Regions from separate parts of the Blastococcus sp. SYSU DS1024 genome, predicted to be linked through region 1. Evidence: riboswitches for the same ligand, from Rfam matches in the RefSeq annotation. Region 1 holds a riboswitch; the other holds the start of a gene.

What was found. A riboswitch is a leader RNA that binds a small molecule or an ion and turns the genes downstream of it on or off. The one in region 1 is predicted to bind S-adenosylmethionine.
Region 2: linked by a shared signal. The riboswitch ahead of ACI79S_RS00280 (bifunctional o-acetylhomoserine/o-acetylserine sulfhydrylase) and the one ahead of thrC (threonine synthase) in region 1 are both predicted to bind S-adenosylmethionine.

What each region holds. Positions count from the first base shown of each region.
Region 1 covers NZ_JBJHAA010000003.1:86,112-89,510, forward strand. The annotation lists gene ACI79S_RS03755 (ABC transporter permease) at 1-645, shown strand, start outside; gene ACI79S_RS03760 (HAD family hydrolase) at 642-1,466, opposite strand; SAM riboswitch class I at 1,525-1,655, shown strand; gene thrC (threonine synthase) at 1,668-2,969, shown strand; gene ACI79S_RS03770 (cold-shock protein) at 3,194-3,394, shown strand.
Region 2 covers NZ_JBJHAA010000001.1:49,518-52,916, reverse strand. The annotation lists gene metX (homoserine O-acetyltransferase MetX) at 1-92, opposite strand, end outside; gene ACI79S_RS00280 (bifunctional o-acetylhomoserine/o-acetylserine sulfhydrylase) at 94-1,386, opposite strand; SAM riboswitch class IV at 1,430-1,545, opposite strand; gene ACI79S_RS00275 (hypothetical protein) at 1,635-2,150, opposite strand; gene ACI79S_RS00270 (mechanosensitive ion channel family protein) at 2,147-3,043, opposite strand; gene ACI79S_RS00265 (thioesterase family protein) at 3,189-3,399, opposite strand, start outside.

The sequences.
Region 1 (3,399 bases):
GCGAGCGGGCTGAACTTCACCCTGTTCGTGCTGTTCGCGACGACGAGCTTCTTCCTCGTGGTGGTCTACGCGCTGTTCTTCGGCGACACCGTCGCCGTCGAGGCGCAGTGGGGCTCGCTGCGGTACGCGCTGGCCACGCCGATCCCGCGGATGCGGCTGCTCCGGCAGAAGTGGCTGGCCGCGCTGGTCCAGTCGGTGGCCGCGCTGCTGACCCTCGCCGCGGTCGCGGTGGTCGCCGGCGGGATCGCGTTCGGCTTCGACGACATCAGGACGCCGGTCGGGGTGGGGATCGACCAGGGCGAGGGCATGCTGCGGCTGGCCGGGATGCTCGGTTACCTCGCCGTCCACCTGCTCGTGGTCGGCGCGCTGGCGTTCTGGTTCTCCACGATCACCGACGCACCGCTGGCGGCGGTCGGTGGCGCTGTGTTCACCATGTTCGTCTTCGCCATCCTCGACCAGGTTGAGCAGCTCGGGTCGATCCGCGACTGGTTCCCGACGGCGGAGGAGTTCGCCTGGACCGACCTGCTGCAGACGCCGGTCGACGACGGCGACCTGTTCCGCGGGGTGATCCAGTCGCTGGTCTACATCGCCGTCTTCACCGCGCTCGGCTTCCGCCACTTCGCCCGCCGCGACGTGACGAGCTAACCCAGCGACGCGCGCACCGCCTGGGCCCAGCCCTCGCCCATGGGCGCGTCGGTGACGGTCACGTTGGGGACGGCGGACAGCAGCTCGGCCATCCCGTCGACGGCGCCGCCGTTGGCGGTGATGAACAGCCGGCCCACCGCGGGGGCCATGTCCAGGTCGCTGACGCTGTCCCCGATCGCGACGGCGTCGCCGGGGGAGAGGCCGCGCCGCTCCAGGTCCCAGGCGATCGCCGCGCCCTTCGAGATCCCGCGCGGCATCAGGTGGTAGACCCGCGGCGGCGCGGCGTCGTCGTCCAGCCCCATCCAGGACGCCGCGGGGATCGCGCCGTTGTCCTTGAGCGTCAGCCAGCCCACGCCCCGCTCGGCCAGCCAGGCGTCGACCGACAGCGGGTCCACGCGGCCGCGCAGCAGGGCGTCCGTGTCGTGCGTGGCGTGCCAGGGGGCGTGCCACTCCAGCCGGCCGGGGTGGGCAGCGATCAGCTCCTCGACGACGCCGAGCTCGGCCATCACCTCCATCGGCGTCCGGTCGCCGTACTCCTCCGGCAGCTCGCCCCGCAGCCGGTGCGTGCTCCGCCCCGACCCCCAGCCGATGGTGGCGCCCAGCTCGGCGATGGCGCCGTCGGCGGCGAAGATGCGCGCGGCCTCCACCACCTGCTCGTACGTCCGGCCGCTGACCAGCACCAACGCCACCCCGGCGCGGTGCAGGTCGAGCAGCGCGGCGGCCGGCCCGTCGGTCAGCTCCCGCCCCGCGGTGTGCCAGAAGGAGCCCCGCGGCCCCACCATCGTGCCGTCGAGATCGGTGTAGACGACGCGCGCGCTCACCAGGTCATCCTGTCCGGCCGCTGGCCGCCGCCCGCGACTGGGTACAGTTCACGCCGTTCACTCATCCAGAGGGGCAGAGGGACACGGCCCGACGAAGCCCCGGCAACCGCCGTCTGACGCGTACGCGCCAGCGGGAGGTGCCAATTCCGTCCCGCGCGGCTCGACGGCCCGACGCGGGGAAGATGAGGAGGTAGTCGTCGCATGACTCTGACCGCTCCCGGTTCCGCCCAGGCCGACAGCTCCGCCGGTGGCCCCACGCCGCCCTGTCCGGCCCGCGGGCTCGTCTGCCGCAACTGCGGCGCCACGTTCGGCCTGATCGCCGAGCACGCCTGCGCCGAGTGCTTCGGCCCGCTCGAGGTCGACTACGACCCCGAGATCATGCGTGCGGTGACCCGCGAGCAGATCGAGGCCGGGCCGCAGAACATCTGGCGCTACGTCGCCCTGCTGCCGGTGGGGCAGGACCCGGCCGACCGCGTCTCCCTCGACCCGGGGATGACCCCGCTGGTCCGCGCCGACCGGCTCGCCGCCGAGCTGGGGCTCACCGGTGGGCTGTGGGTGAAGGACGACTCGGCCAACCCGACCCACTCCTTCAAGGACCGCGTGGTCAGCCTGGCTGCCACCGCGGCCAAGGGGCTGGGGTACAGGAAGATCGCGGCCGCCTCCACCGGCAACCTGGCCAACTCGGTGGCCGCGCACGCCGCCCGGGTCGGCCTGCCGTCGTTCGTCTTCATCCCGAGCGACCTGGAGCCGGGCAAGGTCGTCCAGTCGGCGGTGTACGGGCAGACGCTGGTCGCCGTCGACGGCTCCTACGACGACGTCAACCGGCTGACCAGCGAGCTCGCCGAGACCGACGAGTTCGAGGACACCGCCTTCGTCAACCAGAACGTGCGGCCGTACTACGCCGAGGGCTCCAAGACGATGGGCTACGAGATCGCCGAGCAGCTGGGCTGGCGTATCCCGGCCCAGGTCGTGATCCCCATGGCGTCGGGCTCGCTGCTCACCAAGGTGGACAAGGCCTTCCGCGAGCTGACCGCCGCGGGCATCGTCGAGGCCACCGAGTGGACGATCTTCGGCGCCCAGTCGGCCGGCTGCGACCCGATCGCCACCGCCTTCGACAACGGCTGGGACGTCGTCAAGCCGGTCAAGCCGACCGGGATCGCCAAGTCGCTGAACATCGGCAACCCGGCCGACGGCCCGTACGCGCTCGACGCGATCCGCCGCACCGGGGGCGCGGTCGGCCGCGTCGGCGACGACGAGATCGTCCAGGGGATCCGCGACCTGGCCCGCACGACCGGTGTCTTCGCCGAGACCGCGGGCGGGGTCACCGTCGCCGTCCTGCGTCAGCTGGTGGAGAACGGGCGGCTGGACCCGGCGAAGGAGACCGTCGTCCTCAACACCGGCGAGGGGCTGAAGACGCTCGACCCGCTCGAGCCGGTCGTCGGCCCCACGCACCGGGTGGAGCCGTCGCTGAAGTCGGTGCGGGCGGCCGGCCTCATCGGCTGAGCGGTCCGTCCGACGGGGGAGTAAAGTCCGGTCGGTTCCCCGGTCCGGGCGACGTCGTCGCCGGAACCGGGTGCGTCGTGCGCGCGTGGGGCTGTCACCTGCGCTTCTCTGCTGTACCGTCTCGCGCGGTTCGAGTTCCACGTTCGTGTTCGGCGGGCGGAAGAGCGAGACCCCGCCACATCGAGAGCGATGAGGCGCCGCACGCACGAAACGTGGGAGCACACGTGGCACAGGGCACCGTGAAGTGGTTCAACGCCGAGAAGGGCTTCGGCTTCATCGCCGTCGACGGCGGCGAGGACGTCTTCGTCCACTACTCGTCCATCCAGATGGACGGGTACAAGAGCCTCGACGAGGGGCAGCGGGTCGAGTTCGAGGTCGTCCAGGGCGCCAAGGGCCCCCAGGCCGACGCCGTCCGCAGCGCCTGAGAACC
Region 2 (3,399 bases), on a different contig from region 1:
GGCAGGCTCCCGCCCCGCTCGAGCCCGAACGGGGCGGGCAGGTCGAGGAACCGCCGGTCGCCCGCCGGATCCCCCTCGACCCACCCGCCCACGTCAGGCGGACTTGGCGGCGCGGAACCCGGCCTCGAGGTCGGCGAGGATGTCCTCGATCCCCTCCAGGCCCACGGCGAGGCGCACCAGGCCCGGCGTGACACCGGTGGTGAGCTGCTCCTCCGGCGTGAGCTGCGAATGCGTGGTCGACGCCGGGTGGATGACCAGGCTGCGCACGTCGCCGATGTTGGCCACGTGGCTGTGCAGCTCCAGGGCCTCCACGAACCGCTTGCCGGCCTCCACGCCGCCGTGCAGCTCGAAGGTCAGGACGGCGCCGGCCCCCTTCGGCGCGTACTTCTGCTGCGCGGCGTGCCACGGCGAGGACGGCAGCCCCGGGTAGTTCACCCGCTCGACGGCGTCGTGGCCCTCGAGGAACTCGGCCACCCGCTGGGTGTTCTGCACGTGCCGCTCCATGCGCAGCGAGAGCGTCTCGATGCCCTGCACGACGAGGAAGGCGTTGAACGGCGAGACCGCCGGGCCCAGGTCGCGCAGCAGCTGCACCCGCGCCTTGAGCGCGAACGCCGGCGCGCCCAGGTCGGCGTAGACCACGCCGTGGTAGGTGGGATCGGCCGTGGTGAACATCGGGTGCCGGCCGCCGGTCCAGTCGAACGTGCCGCCGTCGACGATGAGCCCGGCGATCACCGTCCCGTGGCCGCCGAGGTACTTGGTGGCCGAGTGGACGACGACGTCGGCACCGAACTCGAACGGGCGGATGAGGTAGGGCGTCGCGATGGTGTTGTCGACGATGAGCGGCACCCCGTTGCGGTGGGCGACGCCGGCGACGGTCTCGATGTCGAGGATGTCGCCCTTCGGGTTGCCGATCGACTCGGCGAAGAACGCCCGGGTGTTGTCCTGGACCAGCGACTGCCAGTTCTCCGGGTCGTCGGGGTCCTCGACGAAGGACACCGTGATCCCCATCTTCGGCAGCGAGTGGTGCAGCAGGTTGTAGGTGCCGCCGTACAGGGAGGCCGAGGCGACGACGTGGTCGCCGGCCTCGGCGAGGTTCAGGATCGCCAGCGTCTCGGCCGCCTGACCCGAGGCGACGGCCAGGGCCGCGACGCCGCCCTCCAGCGACGCGACGCGCTGCTCCAGCGCGTCCTGCGTCGGGTTCATGATCCGCGTGTAGATGTTGCCCATCTCGGCCAGCGCGAACAGGTCCGCGGCGTGCTGGGTGTCGCGGAACTGGTAGGCCGTCGTCGCGTAGATGGGCAGGGCCCGGGCACCGGTCGTCGGGTCCGGGCTCGTGCCGGCGTGGATCTGCCGGGTCTCGAAGCTCCAGCTCTGCGGGTCGGTCATGCGCCGTCTCCTTCGCTCGCGGGAGATCCCGCGGCGCACGGGAGCTCCGTCCTTGCCGGGGGCGGGGCGCCGGCCGGCCGGCTCTTCCCCTGGAGCACCTCAGACGGAGTTGAGGTTGCCGGGCAGCCAGCCAGGTGCTTCGCGCTGCCTCTCAGGAGCCGACGTGATCGTAGGACGCCCCGCCGGGCGCCGCACACCCCCCTCGGCCCGCGCACCGATGTCCCACGTGAAACACCGGCCCCACCGGTCTAGGAGCCGGGCGCCGTCTCCTCGTCCTCGCCCGTGCCGCCCGTCGGCGCGGGGGCGGTCGTCTCCGGCGCGCTGGTCGTGGAGTCGGTCCCGCCGTCCGGTGACGAGGGGCCGGTGGTGGTCGGCGAGGTGGGCCGGGTGGTCGGCTCGGACTGCTGCGTCGTCGTCGCCGGGTCCTCGGTCGGCGCCGTCTCCTCCGTCTGCGTCGGCTCGGACGTGCCCGTCGGGTCGGTGGGCTCGGTGACGGAGGTGTCCTCGGCCGGCGGGGTGGCGCCGGGCGCCGGCGGCTTGACGTTGAGCCACAGCACGAACACGGCGACGAAGAGCACCGCGAGCACGACGGTGGAGGTGCGGGCGCGGCCCAGGTGCCGGGGGATCGCCGCCCACCAGCCGTGCCGAGGCGCCGGCGACGCGCTGTCGGCCGGCGAGCCGGGTGCGGCGGCGGGAGCGGTGCTCACGGTGGGCTCCTCGGAGGCCCGGGCGGCGGGGTCGCGGCGTTCGTCGGGCGTGGTCACCGGACCCCCTCCTGGACGGCCGTCGCGCCGTCCTGCGCCAGGAGCGCCGTCGTGGGCGGCGGCACCTGCATGCCCTGGCTGCGGAACGCCTGGACGATGCGGGCGCGCAGATCGCGGCCCACCTCGAACTGCTTGCCGGGCAGCGTGCGGGCGACCACCCGCACGTTCACCTCGTCCAGGCCCAGGGTCTCCACGCCCATGACGGTGGGCGGGTCGAGCAGCAGGGGCCGCATGGCCGGGTCGCGGAATGCCTCCCGGCCCACCCCACGCAGGATCTCGTTGGCCCGGTTCACGTCGACGGTGGTCGGCACGGGGACGTCGACGACGGCGCGCGCCCAGTCGCGGGACAGGTTGATGACCTTGACGATCTGGCCGTTGGGGATGGTCACGACCTCGCCGTCGGGCGAGCGCATCCGGGTGACCCGCAGCGTCACGTCCTCGACCGTGCCGTTCGCCGGGTCGCCGCCGCCGACCACCTGGATGGAGACGACGTCCCCGAACCCGTACTGGCGTTCGGTGATGATGAAGAACCCGGCCAGCACGTCACCGACGATGCGCTGCGCGCCGAAGCCCAGGCCCACGCCCAGCACGGTCGCCGGCGCGACGAGGCCGGTCACCGGGATGCCGAGGCGGTCGAGGATGAAGAAGACCGAGATGGAGTAGATGAGCACGACCAGGGCCCAGGTGAGCACCTGGGTCAGCGAGTGGCGGTGCTTGGCCGCCTCGGACCGGACCAGCGCGTCGCCGCCGGTGGAGTTGCGGTCGATCCGGTCGGTGATCTTGTCGCCGACCCAGCCCACGAACCGGGCCAGCAGGACCGAGCCGAGGACGATGAGCACGACCTCGAGACCTCGCCCGGACAGCCAGTCCAGCACGTCTCTCAGCGCGTCCACGGGGCGGCACTCCGATCATCGGGGGAAGCGACCTCCCCACCTTGCGCACCGCCGACCGGCGATGCCAACCTGACCCGCCGCGTACCACCGCCGGGAACCGCCGGCAGGCTGCTGACCTGCGGTGCAGACGCCACGGAGAGATCGATCACGCCGTTCCCCGCGGCTCGACGAACAGCGACTGGCTGGACCGGCCGATCGGGCCGTCGGCGTCGAAGAGTACCGCGAAGCACTGCGCCGCCCCGGTGCCGCCGTGCACGGTCTCGGCGGCCATCCCCAGCCACTCGCCACGCGGAGGGCGGTGCAGCGCCACGGAGAGGTCGACGTTGGCGAACGTGGCCCGCGTCCAGTCCAGGCTC